DNA from 2 places in the Exiguobacterium sp. s152 genome. Region 2 is predicted to be linked to the other one. Evidence: riboswitches for the same ligand, from Rfam matches in the RefSeq annotation. Region 2 holds a riboswitch; the other holds the start of a gene.
The links. Region 2 has a riboswitch for thiamine pyrophosphate ahead of thiW (energy coupling factor transporter S component ThiW). Riboswitches for the same ligand answer to the same signal wherever they lie in the genome.

Region 1: it holds a riboswitch for thiamine pyrophosphate, as region 2 does, so the genes downstream of both, thiT (energy-coupled thiamine transporter ThiT) here and thiW (energy coupling factor transporter S component ThiW) in region 2, are expected to answer to the same signal.

What each region holds. Positions count from the first base shown of each region.
Region 1 is NZ_JACSLX010000002.1:101,592-107,128, forward strand. Features, by position in the region: gene KNP72_RS04545 (DAK2 domain-containing protein) at 1-933, opposite strand, end outside; gene KNP72_RS04550 (Asp23/Gls24 family envelope stress response protein) at 956-1,318, opposite strand; gene rpmB (50S ribosomal protein L28) at 1,572-1,760, shown strand; gene KNP72_RS04560 (thiamine diphosphokinase) at 1,819-2,406, opposite strand; gene thiT (energy-coupled thiamine transporter ThiT) at 2,406-2,978, opposite strand; TPP riboswitch at 3,055-3,155, opposite strand; gene rpe (ribulose-phosphate 3-epimerase) at 3,175-3,831, opposite strand; gene rsgA (ribosome small subunit-dependent GTPase A) at 3,833-4,717, opposite strand; gene pknB (Stk1 family PASTA domain-containing Ser/Thr kinase) at 4,762-5,537, opposite strand, start outside.
Region 2 is NZ_JACSLX010000006.1:14,071-19,607, reverse strand. Features, by position in the region: gene KNP72_RS11200 (hypothetical protein) at 1-181, shown strand, start outside; gene KNP72_RS11195 (hypothetical protein) at 274-1,020, shown strand; gene KNP72_RS11190 (aminoglycoside phosphotransferase family protein) at 1,022-1,990, opposite strand; gene KNP72_RS11185 (hypothetical protein) at 2,033-2,374, shown strand; TPP riboswitch at 2,377-2,475, shown strand; gene thiW (energy coupling factor transporter S component ThiW) at 2,540-3,028, shown strand; gene KNP72_RS11175 (hypothetical protein) at 3,092-3,358, shown strand; gene KNP72_RS11170 (GNAT family N-acetyltransferase) at 3,353-3,832, opposite strand; gene KNP72_RS11165 (YcxB family protein) at 3,814-4,314, opposite strand; gene KNP72_RS11160 (VOC family protein) at 4,408-4,806, shown strand; gene KNP72_RS11155 (LTA synthase family protein) at 4,919-5,537, shown strand, end outside.

The DNA.
Region 1 (5,537 bases), on a different contig from region 2:
TTTGACAGCGACGAGTTCCCCGTAACGCTGTCCTTTCGTGATGACGTCACCTGGCGTCTCGACGTGAACGTGAACTTTGAGCAACTCTTCGTCTGCGACGACGAGGAGCGAGTCACCGAGTTCAGACAATTCATTGCGGAACGTGTCCTCGTTGAACGGCGCGTCCTTCAATTTCTCGTCTTGGAACCGGACCATGATTTCCGTGCAATAGCCGAATTCGATGTCTTCCGTCGACATGAATCCTTGCGCGGCGTGGGCATGATGTTCAGCTTCAATGAGCGCATCCATGACCGGTGCATGTGGTTTCTCAAGTTCTTTGCCTTCGAGGCTTGCGAGGAACCCTTCATAAATGACGAGCAAGCCTTGGCCGCCTGAATCGACGACGCCGACTTCTTTTAAGACCGGCAATAAGTCCGGTGTCCGTTCGAGTGAAGCTTTCGCTTCGACAATCACGAGTTCCATGAACTCGTTGAAGTCGCTCGTCGACTCTGAAGCACGGAGCGCTTCGTCGGCCGCTTCACGAGCAACCGTCAAAATCGTTCCTTCAACCGGTTTCATAACCGCCTTGTATGCCGTATCGACGCCACGTTTCAACGCTTCGGCGAAATCGACTGTCGACACTTCTGTCTTGCCTTCGATTGCTTTACCGAAACCACGGAACAACTGGCTCAAAATAACGCCCGAGTTCCCACGTGCCCCCATCAAGAGACCGCGTGCAAACTTCGATGAGACGTCAGCGATATTCGCCGAGTTGAGTGCGGCCACTTCTTTCGCACCCGATGTCATCGTCAAATTCATGTTCGTCCCCGTGTCGCCGTCCGGCACCGGGAAGACGTTAAGCGAATCTACATAATCCGCATTCTGGCTCAAGTTGGCTGCACCGTTCGCGACCATGTTCGCGAACACCAATCCATCTAAACGTTTTAAACCCACACCAAATCCTCCTTCGTTCTCGTCAGTCATTCGTCAGACGAACGCCTTGTACGAATATGTTTACCGACGAAACGTTTAATCCTAAAGTTTCACCGAGCGTGTATTTTACACGGCTTTGCACGTTGTATGCGACTTCCGACACTTTCGTCCCGTAGCTTACAATGATGTGCATGTCGATATGTACGTCTTCTCCATCTTGACGTACGACCACGCCTCGGGCGTAGTTTTCACGTTTCAATAGTTCTGCGATCCCGTCTTTCAATTGAGCTTGAGACGCCATTCCCACAACGCCGAAACATTCCATCGCCGCACCGCCTGCGAGTGTCGCGACCACGTCGTTCGTGATGTCAATATTGCCATATGTTGTCTTCATTTCAATTGCCATATGGAGTAGCCTCCTTTATTCGGAATGATTCCTTCACTACATTCTACAATAAGTACCTAGTTATTAAAAGAACCTGCTCCATAAACTCGGTCAATTGTAGCCGTAACCCTCATTCATTATTAAAATCCTTTCCAGTAATGTCAAGTTTTTTTCTTGTCATCCTATGATTTTCTAGTTGCATCGTGAAAAAACCCGTGCTAATATAAACGAGTGTCTATTAGGACGAACCCACATAAAAAAGGAGGGGAAACGCATGGCACGTAAATGCTACGTAACAGGTAAATCACCTAAATCAGGTAACAACCGTTCGCACGCACTCAACAAGACAAAACGCACTTGGGGTGTAAACGTACAAAAAGTTCGTATTCTCGTTGACGGTAAACCTAAACGAGTTTGGGTTTCAGCTCGCGCTCTTAAATCAGGTCTCGTCGAACGCGTATAATTTTTATACACGAACGAAATAAATCCCAGCGGCATTCGCCGATGGGATTTTTTTGTGTTCATTTTTTGACATACAGCATGAGCACCATACCTTCGTGCACGATCAAGTCCGCCGTTTCATCGTCCCATTCGTTCGAGATGGTGAGCGCCTCATGGCTGACGACATCGTGACGGTCGAGCGGATATTTGACGCCGCGGATGGTCACGTTCGCCTGTTTCCATGGGATGAGCGACAAATAGTGACCGTCTTGACGCGGGAGTTCATAGCGTCCCGACCCTACGAGTCGTACCGTCTGCCCTGCCGTGACAAGACGCATCTCCGGATACGCCTCGAGCAGACCGATATTGCTGAGCGTCATATCGAGCCGGCCGCCGAGCGCGCCGTATACGAGCATCTCAGTCGCGCCATGCCCCCGTGCCGCCTCGAGAGCGATCTCGAGGTCGGTCACATCTTTCTCAGATGGATAACGGACGGCGTCGATCGGCACTTCGCCCGTGAAGGAGTCGAAATCGCCGACGACGAGATCTGGGTTCAGCCCGTGGTTCAACAGTGTCTCGTACCCCCCATCGACGCCGATGATGTAATCGACGTCACGCGGGAGTCCCGAGATTGGTTCCGGGCTGGCCGCCACAATCAACACCCGCATTAGCGGACGTCCCGGGTCGCGAGCGTCGCGAAGCGCGGCGCCGAGACGAACAAGAGGACGAGGACGACGGCCGACACGAGGAAGGACGGGAGCATGTACGTCATGTTATAGGCGAACGAGTAGGCGACGACCGGACCTTCCGCGTATTCGGCGAAGAAGACGATCCCCGACAAGACGTGGGCGCCGTAACGAAGCAGTGAGCCGAGGAGCGCGCCGAGCACCAAATAGACGACGAGCGTCTTTTTTGCCTCATCTTTGGCGGCTCGTTTCACTTGACCCGCGAACAGTCCCGCCATACCGACGACACCGTAAGCGAACGTGTAGTCGAGCAGGAACTGGACCGGCGTGAAGATGTAGGCCCCGAACAGCAATTGCAGCGTTCCGACGAGTGCACCGGTCGCAAGTCCGCCTTTCAAGCCGTGACGATACGCCATCACGAAAATCGGCAACATCGCCAAGCTGATTGACCCGCCTTGCGGCATCCGGAACGGGATGAGCAAATCAAAAATCAAACCGAGTGCGGCGAACAATGAGATTTCAATGAGCGCCTGTAATTTTAAACGTTGTTTCATCTATTTCCCTCCTTAAATTATGAGCGAACGACAAAAAGCAGCATGACGTAAACGCCATGCTGCTATCGAGTAGCAACGTGCATTTTCGCCACATCCCTACGTCCGTGTGAACGGAACAGGTTCAAAGGGTTAGCGTATGCCTCTCAGCCACAGAATGTGACACCCCTTGCGACAATATTTGTTGTTCTATGGACGATTATACACGAGATGCGTTGCGAATGCTATCGATTGCGTCTTTATAGCTCGGCTCGTTATAGATGGCCGAGCCGGCCACGAGCACGTCAGCACCGGCATCGATACATAATTTCGCCGTCTCCGCGTTGACGCCGCCGTCAATCTCGATTTCAAAGTCGAGACGGCGCGCTTGGCGCATCTCGTTCAACGCCGCGATTTTCGGCACGACCGATTCGATGAACTTCTGACCCCCAAAGCCAGGGTTCACCGTCATGAGAAGGACCATGTCGACGTCACCGAGCACGTGTTCAATCAACGATAGCGGCGTATGCGGGTTGAGAACGACGCCACACTTGGCTCCGGCCGCCTTAATTTGTTGAAGCACGCGATGCAAATGGTTCGTCGCTTCAACGTGAACTGTGACGATATCCGCTCCCGCTTTGATGAAGTCTTCGACGAAGCGCTCCGGCTGGTCGATCATTAAATGGACGTCGAGTACCATGTCCGACTTCTTCCGTAAGCTTGCGAGTACCGGGAGACCAATCGAGATGTTCGGGACGAATTGACCGTCCATGACATCAAAATGGATATAATCCGCGCCGGCTTCTTGGACCGCCTTCACTTCTGCCTCTAGGTTGGCGAAGTCCGCCGCTAAAATTGATGGTGCAATTTTAATCATGTCAGTACCTCCGTTGTCTATCGTTTAACTCTGCCATAAACGTAACATAATTCTCGTAACGGGTGGAAGCGATTTCTCCCGCCTCGACGGCCGCTTTGACGGCACAACCCGGTTCGTTCAAATGGGCACAGCCCCGGAATTTGCAGTCGTCATGCCGTTCGACAAACTCAGGGAAGCACCAGCGCATCTCCTCGACTGCGAGTTCTTCTGGGAACTCGAGGCTCGAGAAACCAGGCGTGTCAGCGACGAGCCCGTCAGCGAGCGTGATGAGCGTGACGTGACGCGTCGTGTGCTTGCCTCGGCCGAGCGACTTCGAGATTTTCCCGGTCGCGAGTTCAAGTTCCGGCGCGACCGCGTTCAAGAGTGAACTCTTGCCGACACCGGTCTGTCCGGCGAACACGCTCGTCTTCTCCTTAAACGACCCACGAATTTGTTCGATCCCCGCCCCGTTCTCCGTCGACGTCTCGATGACCTCATAGCCGATTGACCGGTATAAAGCTGCTGCTGCTTGAATCGTTTCGAGCTCCGACTCCGTCAACAAGTCCATCTTCGTTAAGACGATAATCGGGTGGACTTGCTTCGATTCGATTAAGACGAGGAAACGGTCGAGCAGATGGAACGAGAACGCCGGTTCCTTGACCGAGAACAGCAGGAACGCTTGATCGATGTTAGCAATCGGCGGGCGGACGAGATGGTTCGACCGCTCGTCGACGGCCAAGATGTAGCCTGTGCCGTCTCCTTGGTCTTGGATGTCGACATCATCGCCGACGACCGGCGAGATGTTCCGGTTGCGGAAATTGCCGCGGGCGCGACAACGGATCTCTTGTTTCTCTTCCGTCATGACATCATAAAACCCGCCTTGTAATCGAATAATCGTACCTTTCATCCTATGACCTCCTTAGAAAAAGAGGCGACGCGCACGCCACCTCTTCATTGTGAATCTTTTGCTTGTGCGTACGTCACCGTATCCGTTCGGACGACTTCCCCGTCGACTTCGATCGTCGCGGTTCCGACTTCGTCCGGTGCAATGACGAGTGTATACGAGTAAGTCGTCGTCTCCGTTATCTTATCACGCAACACTTCGACTTCGCCACGGGCGTCTACCGTCCGAATGACGACATCGAGTGCCACAGGTTCTTCGCCTTCAGCAGGCGGATCGATTTCGACGTTGACTTCCCGTTCAATCGAGACGTCGGTCGGTTCGACCCCTTGCGACACGATGACGGTCAATTCCGTCCCCGGGTCGACGGCTGTTCCGGCCGTCGGTAACTGACGAATGATTTGGTTGGCGGGCACGCTCGTTGAATACTCGTCTCGTTTGACGATTTTCAAGCTATTCTGTTCGGCGTACGTCGTCGCCTCCTCAAACGTATACCCGGCTAAATTGGCGAGTTCGACTTTATTGCTACCGGTCGAGACGACGAGCGTCACCGTCTCTTCAGACGGGACGACCTCGTTGTCCGGAGCAATCGATTGGGAGATGACATCGCCGCTATCGACCGTCTCCGACGCCTCGGATTGAATTTCGATATCCGCAAAGTCGAGGTCTTTGAGCGTCCGCTCGGCCGCCGACTGAGACAATCCTTCGACGTCCGGCATCGCAACCGTCTCTTTCCCGGCCGACACGACAATCGTCACGGTCGTTCCGCGTTTCGGTTTCCGACCGGCTTGCGGTGTCTGCGAAATGACGTCGCCAGCGGCGATGT
Region 2 (5,537 bases):
GCTAAAGCTTCGGACGAATGAGACGCTCATCGACTGGTTCGAGCGCATCGAGCTGACGGACATCGACGCCTCGCTCTATCATCTGATTCGCTATGGGGCCGCATCCGAGCATGACATCCCGGTCGAGCAGCAACAACGATTTCACGAGGCACTCGACCGCTACTTACAGCGACACCCCTGAACGAGAAAGTACCCAGGTTCTCAATGACTGGCAAACGTGCTACGCTCATTGATAATAGGGAAAAAATGTAACTTTCTTAGGAGGTTTGATTAATGAAACGCCTAGGCTTGCTCGGATTCAGTGTGTTCTTGCTTACCGGATGCACGGATCCAGTCGAGAAACCACTCGTCCCGGCTGATACAAACGAGCCATCGCCCGAAGAAATCACCACATGGACGCGCGAAGACTTCAAGGACGTGTTCGACCAATACGAAAAAGTCCCGCCGCTCTTGAAGGCCCTCGAGAACGATGGAATCACCCCGTTCCGCGAGACGTTCGAGCACGTCGTCATCGCCGGCGACGGCATCCATCATACATACGCCGATATCCATCCGTTCAAACTCGACGACGGCACTTATGCCACCATCTATGAGAGTGAAAATGGAGACATCGCCAACGGTCCCGAGTCGGTCGCGCCGCTGTTTTGGCAAGAAGCGTCGTTCCTTCAATTCGTCGAAGAGATTGAGAAACGAAAATACGGAGCGAGTGCCCCACCGACGGACGTCGTTTTGACCGAAGACGAGTTTCAGGCGCTCTATAATCGCCACGCCTACACATCCGCGCTCATCGTCGAGCTCGACGAATGGGGCGTACAACTGGCGCGCGATCCGCTCGAGAACGTCATCATCGCGGGAAACGGGGTCAAGGAAGTGAAGGCCGACTTGATCGTCTTTGAAGTCGAAGGCGGCTACGCCATCGTCTACGACCGAGACGGTGAGATTTTCAAAGGGCCGGAGTCGATTGCTCCGCTGTTTTGGAGCGAGACGGATTATGAAAACCTACTCGAGAAACATGAATGACTTATGGGAAGCGTCGTTTCAAGTCCCGGTACTCGAGTAACAAGTTGAGCCATTGCGCCGGCTTATCGCTCGACGCTGCCGCATTGTGCCGATATTTTGTCACGTACAGGTACCACGACAAGGCCCGGTAGACGCAACCGAGCTCCTCGGCAATCAACAGATGGCGCCAAAGCACGTCGTCGGATGCGACGCCGCTCCACGCTTCTAAGTAAACCGCGCGCATCGTTTGAATCTGTTCATACCAGGCGACCTCGTCCTCTTCCGGCAATACGTCGTACAGCGCGTTCCAATATACACGCACGCTGAAAAACGGATGCGTGACGGTCGCGTCGCCCCAGTCGAGGATACACAAATCGTTCGTCCGTTCCCGCCAGAAGATATTACCGCCGTGCAAATCACCGTGCTCGAGGCTCATCGGCATCCCGGTCGCGAGCTCGTCACACATGGCAATCAATTCGTCTTCAAGCGCAAGTATGGCCTCGGCTTTGTATGGCTCAAGCCCAGCACAGAGCTCAGGCAAATACGTTTGGATTTCATCCTTCAACTTGGCCGGTCGCCGTTCCGGGATGCCGTAAGACAAATAGGTCTCGATTTGGTCGATTTCCTGGCGCTGCAGTTGTGCGTATTGACGCAACGCCGCTTCGTATCGACTCACGTCCGGTCGTTCACGTAACGCCTCTCCGCCGATGTCTCGCATGAGCAACCAGTTCCGGGCTGAATCAATGGCAATGACGTCAGGGACGACATGAGGATGCCGCTCGGCCAGAAACGCCGACAGATTGGCTTCGCCGCGGCTGATATCGGTCACCGCTTTGGCGTAGTAACGTTCCTCATTGAGCGCGCCAACAAGCAAGTACGTCAAATCGGTATCTTTGATCACGTGCCACCTCGCATTCGGCACGTTTGCCTCAATCCATCGTTCGAACCGTTCACGAAACGATCGGTCACGCCATGGGATTGCCTGTCTCATCCTGTTCACCCTTTCTTTCATCATCTCCTAGGAGGAAACGATATGGACGTTGTATATTACTCATACCCGGTCGATGCCATCTTGTATATGTACTTAGGGGCGACGGCCGTCGTCAGTCTCATCATCGGGCTGCTCGTTTGGCGTCTGTTCAAGCGCCGAGCTGTCGGCTTTTGGACAACGCTCGTTCTCAGCTTTGTCGGGCTGTCGCTCTCGCTCGTCTGGTTTCAAAACGCGTCCGTCGCCGTGTTCATGGGGACACTCCCGTGGCTGATCAATCTCGTCTTCTCCCTTTTGTTGTACGGCCTGTTCGTCGGAATCATCTATGTCGCGTTCCGCCACGAAAGCTCGACCGCGTCAAATGACGGTATGCTATACTCATGTTAATAAACGACCACTAGGGGAGCCTTCGGGCTGAGACGGCATGCGCCGGACCCTTCGAACCTGATCTGGCTCATACCAGCGTAGGGAAGTGGTGTGGGATTCGTCTGTCTTTCCACGCCACTTTTCCACTTGGAGAAGTGGCGTTTTCATTTTGAAAGGAGACTATCTATGCGTATTCAACAACTCACTTGGATGGCGATGCTCATCGCCATCGCCGTCATCGGTTCCCTGTTCATCTCGATTCCGACCGGTGTCGCCCGTGCCTATCCGATTCAACATATGGTGAACGTCATCGCCGCCGTCACCGTCGGGCCGATCGGGGCCGTGCTCGTCGCGTTCGTGACCGGACTCGTCCGTGTCATGACCGGTACTGGATCGCTCCTCGCGTTCCCTGGTGGTATGATTGGCGCACTGCTCGCCGGTATCTTTTATATGAGGACGAACCGCGTAGCCTTCGCCGCATGTGGTGAAGTCATCGGGACTGGCCTCATCGCTTCGCTCGTCGCCGTCCCGTATGCCAAGTTATTGATGGGGAGCGAGTTCGGGGCGCTGTTCTTCTTCCCAGCTTTCCTTGCCTCGAGTGTGACTGGGGCCGTGCTCGGCTGGATCGTCTTGGCTCGGGTCAAGCAATTGCGACCGCTCACGGCGAAGCGATAAATACTTCCCTCCCACCGATAGTAAATGGTAAAATCAGGATATCAGATATTAGGAGGTCATTTCTTGAATCGATTGACGCTATTATTGGCGGCCACCGCTTGCCTGTTCATGTCCGGTCTCTTGTACACGCTCGAACGCATCGCCACGTTCACCCGCTGGAATGCTCAGATTGCGACGGGCACGTTTTCCAGCGAGCCGATGTTCGTCGATGTGTTGCTTCAAAACGTGTTCATCTCGATTTTCGGAGTGGCCGCGATCGTTCTCTTTTTCAAAGCGGGCAGTGCTGTCCAAAATACATCGTCCACAAAAGCAGGGACGGCCGACTTATGACGGCTGTCCCTGTTTGACGTGATACACCCAAATCTCTTCCCCGTTTGCCTCATCAATCAAGCCGCTGTCGACAAATCCACCCTTCGCATAAAATCGTTTCGCCGGTTCGTTCGTCGGATGGAGACTGAGGATGAGGTCATCCACATCGAATCGCTCTTGAATCCACACGAGTGCCAACTGTAAAAAGCGTGACCCGATTCCTTTCCCTTGCTCTGTCACATCGATCATAAATCGATCGAGCCAGATGTAACGCTCCACCTTGTTCTCGGCCCCAATCATTATGAAGCCGACGGGATGCTCATCGCGACAAAGCGCATAGCACTGCCACGCATATTTGACATCGGTTTCCATCTCGCGAAGCGATTCGGCGTTTGTTTCGATAAAGCGAGCTTGGTCAGAAGCGACGGTCAAGGCGACAACAGCCTCCCGGTTCGTGTCATCGACAAGTTGAATCGTCAGCGTATCGGCAGCCATCGGCGCACCTCTTCCATGTCCAGTCCGCGCTTCGGCAAAATATAGGCGCTGACCGAGGAGTTGTATAGATACACATAATCGTCCTCCTCGACGACTTCCTTGATTCCTGCCCATGACACACGCGTCTCGCCGAACTCATTTAAATCGCGCAGACCAGTCTCCTCCAAATCCATCGTGTGGGGGCCAATCATGCCTTCGTTGCTGCGTTCGTCGATGAGACGCCGCGTCTGCTTCCGGACGTGCCGTTCAAAGTATTTTGGATAATACAGGAACCATAGAATACTAGCGATCCCGTATATGCCATATAGCCACCAGTCCGTCTCTTGGAGCCACGTCGCCAGCACGAAAGCAGCGCCTAAAAAGATAAGTGGTCCGATGATTCGCTGTAAGAGGATCATCCGCTTTCCTGTTTTCGAACGTTTAATATGGCTCAAGTTGAACCGGATATAGTCGTCTTCTGTCAATTCGTATTGGATTTTCATCATCATTCCCTCCTCGGTGTCCTATACGTCTCACATGAAGAAAAGTTCCGTTCAGAACGTTGATTGGATAAACTAAAAGAAAGGAGTGACATCATGAAACAAATCCACCATCTCTGCATCCAAACGCCCGACTATGAGGCATCCAAACGATTTTATGAGGCGCTCGGCTTCGAGCTCGTTCAGGAGTCGCCCGACTTTCATACGCGCGCGTTCAATAGCTGGCTTAAACTCGGTGATTTTTATATCGAGCTCCAAACGGCGAAAGTCGATGAGACGTTGTCACCTTATTCGAAGCACGTGGCCGGCCCGGTCCACTTCGCGCTTTATGTCGATGACCTCGAAGCGGAAGTGAGACGGCTAGAATCACTTGGCGTGACGTTCTTACCAAAACACGGCGGGAACATCTACTTCGTCGTCGATGGGCACTTAAGTAAACTGAAAGCCCCGGAAGGCACGATTATCGAGCTCCGGGACACGTTTGTCATCAAGTGAGGCCACGCGCCTCACTTTTTTTATTGGATTCGCACACCCTCATGTTTTTCGCCGTCTTCGAACAGGTACAAGACAGAGAACACACTTTGTCCGTACCGTTTGGAGGCCTTTCATGAAATATCTTGATTATTGGAGTTACTTATCGCTTTCCCTCGCCAAGCTGTTCCTCTTCAGCTTATTGACCGCGAGCGCGTTCGATGTCAGCTTTTTATTCATCAACCTAGCGACCATTTTGATGATGACGAGTTGGGCGCTACTCGTCAAACCGCAGACACGCCGTTGGATTTTACTCGCGTCGCTATTTCTGCACAGCACGCTCCTCATCTCGGACGTCTGGTATTACCGCTATTTCGGCAACTTGCTGTCGGTCGCTTTGATCTCCGACATCGGCCAGATGGACGACGTCGGCGGCGGCTTTCTGACATTGATTCAAGCACCCGACTTCATCTTGTTCACGGATTTGCTCATCTATTCCGCCGTCCTCGTCTATATGAAACGACACCCGGTCACAGAATCGAAACGCCTTGGCCGCCGTTTGGCGGGAGCCGGTTTTCTTGTCGGACTCATCGTCTTTACCGTTCCGACCACCATGCATTATGCGGAAGCAGACAATCGGAAGAGTCCCATTTCGAACATGCGCGAGTATTATCAGCTCGGATTTTGGGGCTATCACGGGCTCGATACGTTCCGTGGCCTTCGCGACGCACTGAACCTAGGTGACGACCTGACGG